DNA from 2 places in the Methylophilus sp. 5 genome. Region 2 is predicted to be linked to the other one. Evidence: riboswitches for the same ligand, from Rfam matches in the RefSeq annotation. Region 2 holds a riboswitch; the other holds the start of a gene.
The links. Region 2 has a riboswitch for cobalamin ahead of nrdA (class 1a ribonucleoside-diphosphate reductase subunit alpha). Riboswitches for the same ligand answer to the same signal wherever they lie in the genome.
Positions count from the first base shown of each region.

Region 1: another riboswitch for cobalamin. It lies ahead of METH5_RS0107345 (TonB-dependent receptor domain-containing protein); the one in region 2 lies ahead of nrdA (class 1a ribonucleoside-diphosphate reductase subunit alpha).

Region 1 covers NZ_KI911560.1:1,562,995-1,567,249, forward strand. The annotation lists gene METH5_RS0107345 (TonB-dependent receptor domain-containing protein) at 1-940, opposite strand, end outside; cobalamin riboswitch at 1,080-1,291, opposite strand; gene METH5_RS0107350 (hypothetical protein) at 1,382-1,618, shown strand; gene METH5_RS0107355 (cell division protein ZapA) at 1,621-1,923, shown strand; gene METH5_RS0107360 (SGNH/GDSL hydrolase family protein) at 2,323-3,219, shown strand; gene METH5_RS0107365 (DUF2237 family protein) at 3,256-3,615, opposite strand; gene METH5_RS0107370 (EVE domain-containing protein) at 3,684-4,148, shown strand; gene METH5_RS0107375 (diguanylate cyclase) at 4,210-4,255, shown strand, end outside.
Region 2 covers NZ_KI911560.1:257,263-264,961, forward strand. The annotation lists gene nrdA (class 1a ribonucleoside-diphosphate reductase subunit alpha) at 1-1,729, opposite strand, end outside; cobalamin riboswitch at 1,896-2,119, opposite strand; gene METH5_RS0101165 (OmpP1/FadL family transporter) at 2,446-3,723, shown strand; gene METH5_RS0101170 (PepSY domain-containing protein) at 3,745-4,971, opposite strand; gene METH5_RS0101175 (TonB-dependent siderophore receptor) at 4,971-7,448, opposite strand; gene METH5_RS0101180 (FecR domain-containing protein) at 7,562-7,699, opposite strand, start outside.

The sequences.
Region 1 (4,255 bases), 1.3 Mb from region 2:
TGCTTTCGCTGGTAAATGGGCCGAGGGCTGCGTAATTGACAGACTCATCAAAGCCTTGGCTGATACGTAAAGTGGAGTGCCAGTTGCTTGTTATCTGATTTTTACTAAACAGCGAGTAGGTGTGCTGTTCAATATCTGCATGGTCAGAAAAGGCCGGATTAAAGGCTGGGGATGTTGCATCGATATTAAACCGGTTGTCGTAGCGGGTTCTGCCTTTGCTGTGCATCAAGGTTAATCCGACTTCATGACCCTCTACAATTGTATGCGACAGGCTGCCAGTCACCGCCAGGTTGCGATAACCATCGTTGTCGTTCAGGTTGGGGTTACGGGTATCCAATGCGGAGAATCCGTTGGTTTTGTTTGCTGAAACATTCACTGCGTACGCAGTATCATTTTGTTTGCCACGCAAACCAGCTTCTGCCAAGGTTGTATCGTAGGTGCCAAAGCCCAGGTTTGCATACGGTTTGAAACCGTCGACACCTTTTTTCGTGAAAATCTGGATGACGCCACCAATCGCATCTTGCCCGTAGAGGCTGGTTAATGGTCCTCTGACGATTTCAATGCGGTCGATCTGCTGGATCGGTATATTTTCAAGTGTTGTTGTACCTGCTGTAGCTGACTGCACACGCACACCATCAATTAACACCAGGGTATGACCGGTATTGGTACCACGCATGAAAACACCTGAGGTTTTACCTGCGCCACCGTTATTATTAATTTCAATGCCGGGTTGGCGTTGCAGCAATTCAATCAATGTGCTTTGACCGCCGCGCTTGATTTCTTCTGCATTAATCACAGAAACATCGGCAATGACCGACTCTTGCTGTTGAGGTGTGCGTGTTGCAGTCACGATGACTTCGTCTAGCGTTGCATTGTCTGCGGCATAGGCGAGTTCGCTTAAAGAAAGGCCGATCAGGCCTTTAAGAATGGCTTTTTTCATTATCTTATCCCTGTGTCATATGCGTCCCCGCATATGGGTTGTCTATCAAGACCAGGGAGTGAGGGAGAATGCGCAAAAGCATTGCTTATACAATAAGCAATGCTAAATACATCATCAGACACCGTCACCCCGCGGTATTGCAAATGGTTGGTTGCGAGGCCGGTCTCCGGGCTTGCAAGTTTTGATCTATCGCCTTCCCAAGCTTGCGCTCAGTGGCATGTGGATAGACCCGCACTTGCTTACCGTTGCGGGGGCAGCACAGGAGTTGTGAACGTGGTTCACGCACCTGTTTCCCAGTTTCACCTTTTCTGTAAGAAACACAGCGAAGGCACCTGACAACTGAGCGCTATTTTAGTCTAAAGCACGTTTTTTTGCCAGTAAGCCAACTTTAGGCGGCGATGCTTAAATTGTTAATTTACTTTGAAAAAACGCGCTTAGCTATTGACCACACTCATTTTTTTAAAAGATAATGGGCTGATGGATGCCGATTTAAAAAGTCTTGAAGAGCGTGTGACGAAGCTAATTGCTTTGTGCGGCCAGCTGCGTGACGAAAATGTTGAGTTACGTCAGGAGGTCACACGGCTGCATCAGGAGTCGCAATCACTCAAGCTGAATATGACCCAAGCCAGCGTTCAGTTAGAGCGATTGTTGTCAGCGTTGCCTGAGGAAGGTCATTAGTCATGGCAAGTAATCCGATTGATATCGAAATTATGGGGCGCGGGCTTAGCGTCACCTGTACTGACGAAGAACGTGACAGTTTGTTGCAGGCCGTGGGCTACCTTGATGGTAAAATGCGCGAAATTCGTGATGCTGGCAAAATGGTCAGTGTTGAGCGGATTGCCATTATGGCAGCACTCAATATCACGCATGAGTTGTTGAATACGCGCAGCGGCGGTGTGGATGTAGGCGATGTTAAAAAACGCATTTCGACCATGCAGCAGCAGATTGATGATGTGTTATCCGGCCAGCATAAGCTGTTGTAATCCGCTTCAATTCACAAAATTTTCATCGTCATTTTTGCTAAATGGCGTATCATAAAAATGGTGTGCTAAGGCGTTGCCTGAGTCTAAAATTCCTTGAACTAGTCTTTGTTATAGGTTTCGGCTCATCAGGTGCTGTGCGATCGCACTAAGTTGGGTGGTCTTTTAAGGCTCCCTTGGCGTGCGAACCTAATGTACCTTAGGCTGTTACCACCTGAACTTTTTGGTTCAGGATCAAGGCTCAGGTAACCCCTTAGCACATCATTCACTCCTTCTCTTTTTTCGTCTCTCGTTACGTTTCAAATAGCTGTCGTTTTAAAAGTTTCTATTGCAATCCTTGATGGATTCATTAAAAATCCAGTAGATTGCATAAATTAACAATTAACACTCAGGGAGTACGTCATGCGTAAGCTATTTTTCTGGTTTTTTGCATTTGTGTTGTTTTCTCAGCAAGCATTTGCCTACAGCGGCATCACTGCGATAGGAGATAGTCTTTTTGACGGTGGTGATCAAGAGACTGCGGTGGTCAGTTATTACAAATTGTTTGGTGGCGGGCAAACTGCTTTGCCTTACAGCAACTATCGTTTTACCAATGGCCCAACGGCTGTTGAATATCTTGCCACTGAGTTGGGGGTAAATTCACCCGCTAGTTTTCAGAATTTTGCCGTGGGTGGCGCAACTACAGCGGATATGCTCACTTTTATGTCGAGTTATTTGAATACGGTATCTTCGATTGATGCTGGACATTTATATGTGCTGGATGGCGGCGGCAACGGCATTGAAACTTTTACTGCACAAGCCGCGGCACAAAATATGATTGATATGGTGGCGTTATTGCATAGCAAAGGCGCGACCGACTTTCTTGTGTTGGGCTTACCTGCGCTGGTTGATGCGCCACGATTCAGCGTGGCTACGCCGGGTGTGGTTCAGTTTTTAGAAGATTACACGAGAGACTACAACGATTACCTGGTTGCGGGGCTTGCAGGATTAGGGTTGCCAACGTCTGCCCGCTTGACTTATTTTGATACCAAAACCGAGTTGGACAATGGCGTGGCACAGGCGCTGAGTAATGGATTTACCAATTTAACAGATGCTTGTTATAACGGCGCAAGCTTATGTGCCAATCCTGATGAGTATATTTTTTGGGATGATTTGCATATCACGACCAAGGTGCACGAGTATCTTGGGCAGCGCATGTTTGCCGCCATTTCTCCAGTGCCTGAGCCTGCGCAAGCGGGATTGCTGCTCGCTGGACTGGTCATGATGCTGGCGCGTCGCAGTCAGCGTCGGCTGCATTAAGCTGCTGGCCGCAAAATATTTTTCTGGCTGATCTGATTATCGTAATGCGTGATACATCAGGTCGGCCAGGCTGACTACTTCCAGGCAACTTTCATCGCAAGACTCCAAAATCACCGGCGGGGCATAACCAGCTTCGCTTGCTTCTAACCAGCGCCGTGCGCACAAGCACCAGCGATTGCCAGCTTTGAGCCCGGGAAAGCCATATTCTGGTCTTGAGGTTGATAAATCATTGCCTTGCGCCTGTGAAAACGCCAGAAATTCATCTGTCATTTCTGCACACACGGTGTGCCTGCCTATGTCTTCCGGGTGAAATCCGCAACAGCCGTCGCGCATAAAACCAGTGATTGGGTGCATGCTGCAGGGAATGAGTAGGGTGCCAAGAACGTTTTTTGCCATGATTGTCAGCTGTACTGTAACTTGGTTTATGATACTGGCATTTGTTGGACATAAGAAGGTTTTCAAGCATGGCGCGTTACTGGTTGATGAAATCCGAGCCCTCGGACGTTTCGATTGATGATTTGGCAAGGTTTCCAAACCAAACGGTGGATTGGTACGGTGTGCGTAACTATCAGGCCCGCAATTTCATGCGTGACCAGATGAAACCAGGCGACGGCGTGTTGTTTTACCACTCTAATTGTGAGACGCCCGGCATCGCAGGGCTGTGTGAGGTCAGCCAATTGGCTTACCCAGACAAGCTGCAATTTGTGGAGGGGCACAAGTATTTTGACCCGAAATCTACCCCGGAAAATCCACGTTGGGTCAATGTGGATGTCAAACTGGTGCGCAAAACCAGGTTGTTAAGCCTGAAAGAAATGCGGGAAGTGCCTGAGTTGGCCAATATGCGCACTTTGCAAAAAGGGAACCGCCTGTCGATTACACCGGTCGATCCCAAGGAGTGGGCTGTTATTTCGGCGTTATTGGCTGATTGATCGCTGGCTTGGGCAGGGCGGCTACCGCATTCTAGATGCATTACTCACATAGAACAGGCTTATGAACAGACAACGAAAACATGCCGTGTTGTATATTCTGGTCGCCG
Region 2 (7,699 bases):
TGGCGTAGGTGGTTTCGTTAAACGCACCGCATGGGCCAAATTCGCGCGCCAACTGCACCGAGGCTTTTAACAAGTAGAACTGAATCGCCTCGAAAGTGCGATGAGTCAGGCCCAGCGCAGAATCACTGGTGTAGTTGGTGCCATTTTTGGCCAGGTAATAGGCGTAGTTGATGACGCCAACGCCCAATGAGCGGCGTTTGTTGGTCGCATTGAGTGCCGCTTTTACCGGGTAATCCTGATACTCCAGCAACGCATCCAGTGCACGCACCACTAAATCAGCCAGGCCTTCCAGCTCGTCTAATGATTCCAGCGCGCCCAGGTTAAAGGCAGACAAGGTACACAAGGCGATTTCGCCTTCTTCATCATTGATGTCATTCAATGGATTGGTCGGCAGTGCAATTTCCATACACAGGTTAGACTGGCGCACCGGAGCCACGGCCGGGTCAAACGGGCTGTGTGTGTTGCAATGGTCTACGTTTTGAATATAGATACGGCCAGTGCCTGCACGCTCTTGCATCATCAGCGAGAACAGGTCCACCGCTGGCAGGCTGCGTTTGCGGATGCTGTCATCGGCTTCATATTGGGTATACAGGCGCTCAAACTCATCCTGATCGGCAAAGAACGCATCGTACAGCCCTGGCGTGTCATGCGGCGAGAACAAGGTAATTGTTTGGCCCTTGATCAGGCGCTGGTACATCAAGCGGTTAAGTTGTACGCCGTAATCGAGGTGGCGCACACGGTTTTCTTCTACACCGCGGTTGTTTTTAAGCACCAGCAAAGACTCGACCTCAAGATGCCAGATCGGGTAGAACAAGGTGGCAGCACCACCACGCACGCCGCCCTGCGAGCAAGATTTCACCGCAGACTGGAACAATTTGTAGAACGGCAGGCAACCGGTATGCTGTGCTTCGCCACCACGGATTTCACTCCCCAGGGCGCGGATACGGCCCGCATTGACGCCTATCCCTGCGCGTTGTGAGACATATTTCACAATCGCACTGGTGGTGGCATTGATACTATCCAAGCTGTCGCCACACTCAATCAGCACACAAGAACTAAACTGTCTGGTCGGCGTACGCACGCCCGCCATGATAGGCGTAGGCAGAGAAATCTTAAAGGTAGACACAGCGTCATAAAAACGCTTGATGAAATCCAAGCGCGCCTGGCCTTTATAGTTAGCAAACAGACACATCGCGACCAAAATATACAAAAACTGCGGGCTCTCGTAGATTTTTTTGGTCACCCGGTTTTGCACCAGGTACTTGCCCTCAAGCTGCTTGACCGCAGCATAAGAGAAGTTCATATCGCGCCAGTGGTCAATGGTGCTATTGAGCACGTCAAATTCTTCGCGGCTGTAATCCTTTAACAAATGCTGGTCGTATTTGCCAAGGGCAGTCAGATTGGTCACATGGTCAAACAAATGCGGTGGCTCAAACTGGCCATAAGCAATTTTGCGCAGGTGAAAAATAGACAAGCGTGCAGCCAGATATTGATAGTCTGGCGTTTCTTCAGAGATCAGGTCAGCCGCTGATTTAATAATGGTTTCATGAATGTCATCGGTGCGGATGCCATCATAAAACTGGATATGGGAGCGCAGCTCCACCTGGGAGACCGATACATTGTTCAGGCCTTGTGATGCCCAATCAATCACCCGATGAATTTTATCGAGATTGATTGGTTCCTTGCGGCCATCTCTTTTTGTGGCCTGCATGGATTCGTATTTTGACATTAATGGCTCCCAATCCAGGAAGCGAGGGGTCCCAAAGCCAGACGCATTTCAACCGGGCAATACCCGGCCATCATCACGATGAAAAATGCACCCGCTCAAAGGCCAGACTAACAATCAGTGTTTATAGACCAATTGCATCTGCCGAGGACACCCCGCCTCAAACGTTAACAAGAAAAATTTCCACGGCAGGTCTCCTGGCTCTCAGGTCGTCATTATTTGCTTTCGCCTTCCCGAAATTGATTCAGTGGCTTGAGTGGCAGCAAACAACTCGCTGATTACAGTTGCGGGGGCAGCCCTGGCTTGATGATACTTAAGCGGCTTCACGCACCAGGTTCCCTATTAAATACAGAAGAAGAGTCTCTTCTGCATACCGTATGGATGCGACTATAAAACAATATCTATGGCTTTTCAATTACCTAAAACACAATATATTGATTTATTTTAATTGACAGCAAGCAACTGATTGTTTTCATTCAGGAATATTTCCACCACAAACAAATAGAGGTTTTTGCAACAATGTGCATGCAACTCGCATAGAATAAAAAGCTAGCCGAATCGATACATTCGCCAGTCGGAATCAACGCTTTTAAGGCGAGTAAACATAGTTTTAGTCACTATGCCAACGACAATAACCATGTAATCTACGCTTTATTATCGCAACACAGTTTTGTTAAATTATGCGACATTACGTATAACGAATAAAAACCAAATCCACTATGACTGATTTCTGTCATTACACACTACGTATTGCAACCCTACTCGCCTTAGCAGGCGCTTGCAGTGCAGTGCACGCCACCAATGGGATTAACCTGATTGGCTTTGGCGCTGAATCGACCCTGATGGGCGGTGCTGACGTTGCCGTCGCGCGCGATACCAGCGCGCTGAATACCAACCCGGCCGGGCTGACGCAAATCAAGGCGCCATTGCTGGATATGTTTGGCTCGGTGCTGCGTACGACCGACCTGGTGCACAAAGATCCGCGCAACGAAGAACATGCGTCGAACCGCTATACTTTACTTGGCGGTGGCGGCTATGCACGGCCGCTGGAAAATACCGCTTGCACGGCCGGTATCGGCCTGTTCGCGCAAGGTGGCGCCGGTGGCGTGTTCGACAACCTGCGTACGCCGTTTGGCAATCGCGATGACCTTTCCTCGCTGTTTGGTATCGCCAAGATCATCCCCGGTATCGGCTGTGAAGTAACGGACAAGCTCTCTCTAGGCGCCAGCCTGAATATCGTTTATGCGAGCATAGAACAGGATTTTTTCTCCAACACGTCTGTCAACTTTGGCGGCGGCTCGAGTTTTGCTGGCTATAAATTAGAGGGCGCCTCAGCCATCCGTACTGGCTTCAAGCTCGGCATGCAATATCGGGTAACGCCAACGCTGACGCTGGCGGCCGCCTATACTGAAAAAACCGAGCTCCCCATGACTGGTGGCACGCTGGTCGCTGATGACACCGCTCTTGGACTGGGCAAAGTAAAGTATTCAGATGCCTCCATAAAAGGCTTCGCCTTGCCGCGCGAAGTGGCTGTAGGGTTGGCGTTTAAGCCTACAGATGACTGGCTGCTATCATTTAAGCTCAATTGGCTCAACTGGGACGATGCGATCAATGAAGTGACCCTGCGTGCCACTACACCAAACAATGCCTCTGCGAAATCCGTCTATGGCAGCCCAATGAATGCCAACTGGAAAGACCAATGGGTGGTCGCAACAGGCGTCGCTTACAACTGGGATGACCGCACCACGCTTTATGCAGGTCACAATTACGGCAAAAACCCGATTCCGCGCCAGAACTCAAGTCCTTTATTGGCAGGCACCCTTGAGCATCACCTGACCTTCGGCGCCGCACGCAAGATTGACCAGCACTGGCTGATGACAGGCGGGGTCGAGTGGATGTTGCCGGTCAGCGTCAAATACAACAGCCGATTATTTGGTGAGTCTGAAATTCGTAATGAGGCGATTGTGCTGCACTTTATGCTGAGCCGCCGCTGGTAGATTTAAACAAATAGCTGAGCATTAATTTGTGATGCCCAGTTTTGATTTTGCAGACTGTTTTTTGCTCCAGATGAATACACCGGTGATAGAAATCATCACCAACACGATGCCAGTGAAACTGACAAATATTCGGTACGGCAAACCGAACACCTGCCCCATATGCAATGCCCCCAGCCAGTTACTGAAGGTATTCCCGGCCTCACCATGCGTCGGTAGCCACCAACCTTTTATTTCCCCTGTATAGACATCTATCAAAATGGCGGTATTGCCCCTGTCTTCGCGCAAATCGGCGGAGCTATGGACGGAATACATATACACCCCACGCTGACGATCTAATCGTAGCCTGTCTTCAAACTGAATAGTCAAATCGTGGGTATGCACAAAGCTCTGCATGGCTTGACGTGCCATGACGTGGGCCGCTGGCCAGGGCATGGGTAAACTTGCGAGCGGCTTATCTAATTTGGGCACGCTACGCCACGACAAATCGAATGGCAATATTTTGGACATGACGGGTAAATAGAGTTGGTCACGCAAGTTAAACATGACGCTGGACCAGGCGAAGATGAGTAAAACCGTGCATAACCACAAACCACAGGCGCGATGCAGGTCAAAATTGATACGCGTGGCACTGGCTTGCCATTTCACCATCCAGGCTGGTTGCCATCGGTGCCAGAATCTCTTTTTTGCATGCGTCTGGCGTCTGGGCAACGTCAATATAAACGCAACACAGGTGTCCAACGTCCATAACAAGGCCACAACTCCCATGATCAGATGCCCGCTTTCGCCCGGCAGGGCTAGCGAATAATGCAGCTTATAGAGAAATGTAATCAGGGTTGCTCGCTGAAACGGGCTCTCACCCCATTTGCGTGCGCCTAGGCTCGCACCCGTCTGCGGGTCGATAAACAGCTGGTCAGCCACCATCTCCATGGCTTGTGGATCTGCAGCACTAAGCCTGAAAGCCAGTACACGCTCAGTCAGGCCGGGGACAATATGTGCCTCTGGCAGCGTGAACAACACTTCATCTACCAGCGTACCGGCCGGGGCCTGCTGCTGCGCCAACTGTTGTAAGTGATAGGCATCCAGCACCGGTTGGCCAGCCTGCCAAGCTGGTTGAAACAGTTGCGGATTTAACCAGGCATCTATCTCATCTTCAAACGCAATGATGGTGCCAGTGAGCCCAGAAATAATCAGAAATGCTGCCATCGCCAGGCCCACCCAGCGATGCCACAGTACAAGTACGTGTCGCATTACCAGCGATAGGTCAAAGTGGCCATCACATTACGGCGATAGCCCCATTTACAACCATCTCCATAGTAACCACATGCAGCCACATATTCTTTATCAAATAAATTGCTCGCATTCATGGCAGCCTGCCACCCCTTCCACTGCTGGCCCAACAATGCCATATCGTAGCGCAGACTGGCGTCAACCAAGGTGTAGGCAGGCACTTTATACTCATTGGTATCTTCGCCATACCTAGCCCCGACATAACGAACACCCCCGCCTACACTCAACCCTGCCAACCAAGCAGTCGGCAGCTGGTAGTTAGCCCATAATGCAGCGGCGTGCTTGGGGATATTATTGGGGACATTCCCCTGCACCCCATCATTACTCTTGGTGATGTCCATCACGGTATGCGTAAAACTCGCTATCAAATCCAGGCCATTATCAAGCTGTGTTTTAGCTTCCGCTTCAAATCCTCGTGATCGGACTTCACCGCGCTGAATGTTGTAAGTGCCCGTGGCATCCTGCAAATCGGCCGTGGTGAGATTCTTGCGTGTGAGGTCAAATAACGAAAACGTGAGCATAGTGCGTTGCCCTTCCGGCTGAAAGCGCAGGCCTACTTCATATTGCTTGCCAGACTCTGGCTCAAATGGCTTACTGCCACGCGCCGGAGAACTGGTACCAATCACTGGCGTAAATGACTCGGTATAGCTGGCATAAGGTGCCCAGCCACTGTCTGTCAAATACACAAGACCCGCACGCCATGTTGTTGCCTGATCATTTTGAGCATTACTGTCAGCAGGCGTTAGATGATCCTCGCTGCTAGTGCGTGCCCAATCGCGTCGACCGCCCAGCGTTAACACCCATTTCTCATCTATTTTGATCTGATCCTGAAGATAAAAACCGGTTTGTCTTAATCTCTGAGTCACATCGTTATTGACGTTAAGCGTCGGGAGACCAACACCATAGACCGGGTTGTATATATCCAGATCAGAAAATACCCCAAAAGTACCTTCCACATCACTGCGCATTTTTTGATGGTCCAGGCCAATCAATGCCGTATGTGCAAAGATGCCTGACGCCCATTTGAATTGGGCATGGTTATCCACTGTCAGATTATCAACATCTTCTTTACTACCGCCGCCAAAACGGCTGATGGTACGGTTATCTGACTGCAATCCACTCAGGTATACAGACAGCGCATTGGTACGCATATGCTGATAGCGCAAGTTTTGACGAAACAGTAGATGCTCATTAAACGCATGCTCAAACAAATAACCCAATGCATAACGTTCCTGATTGAATTTATCTACACCTGGCTCACCGATAAATCGACTGGTTGGAATCCTGCCATTAGGATTAGCGTCCAGCGTGCCGACTTTAGGCAATGCCTGATAGCCCTGGCCGCGTACATTTTTTTGATAATCAGTCAGAATCGTCAACGAGGTTGCATCACTAGGACGCCATGTGATGGCCGGTGCAATAAAGACACGATCATCTTTCACATAGTCAATTTGTGTATCTGAATCCCGCCACAAACCAGTCAAGCGATAAGACCACACGCCATCGTCTGTCAACAACCCGCCAAAATCGGCAGCAACCTGCTTGCGGTCGAAACGACCAACCTGTGCCTGTAACTCATGAATAGGCACATCGGTTGGTTTTTTGCTGACCAGATTCACCAATCCACCCGGACCGCCTTGCCCATATAAAATTGAAGAGGGCCCACGTAGCACTTCCACCCGTTCCAGCCCATATGGCTCCAACACTGTGCCGCCCTGGTTGTTAAACGCATAAGACCGCAAACCATCGCGATATTGGTCTCGTCCATTGGCATCAAAACCACGAATGACAATATTATCTGCCCGCGGATCAGGGCCGTTAGACTCGGCATATACACCTGCGGTATATCGCAACGCATCACTGACAGACTGCACATTTTGCGCATTCATTTGATCACGTGTGATGACCGCAATCGATTGCGGAGCCTCGATAATGGCGGTATCCGTTTTGGTCGCAGAGGCACTTCGCTTGGCAACATAGCCATTCACCGGGCCGGTTGCTATTTCAGTGTCGCGGCCTTTAGGTGCAACCACGGTCACTTCCTTCAACGTTTGCACATCCTGTTGACTTTTAATCTCTGGACTGGATCTTTGCAAGGAAAACACGCCCCTACTCACTTCAATCGCCTGCAACCCTGTCCCTGATAGCAAAGCATCGAACCCTTGCTGCACCGTGTAATTCCCGTTGATTCCTGAACTAGTTTTGCCATTGACCAAGCCTGGCGGCAAGGTGATGCTAACACCTGACAGGCTCGCAAACTCACTGAGAGATTGCTCCAATGTATCGGCTTTAATGCGATAGCTTGTCACTGTGGCCTTGGTGCCATCTGCTGCATATACCGCAGACATATAAACAAATGAAGTACCGCTAACCGCCATCACAAGTAATGCAGTTTGAACTGCCTTGCGCAGTTGGTAACGATGAGTGTGCTGCTGCATGAGTTTCCCTTTTATTGGCATGTAAGTAATGAGAAATGCATCTCCCTTACTCACTTCACACGCCAGTTTTAAAAAAGGGACAAAAAAGAATTACTTTTATGCGCACGAATTTATTAAGTCTCTGGCCTATCCAGCATCATCCAATAACGCGTGAGGTAACTCACGCTCACTGGCAAGATAGTTGGCAAGCTGGCAAATACTTCGTCAGTATTACGTAACTGGAAAACACCGGATACTTTCAGGTCAGCCAC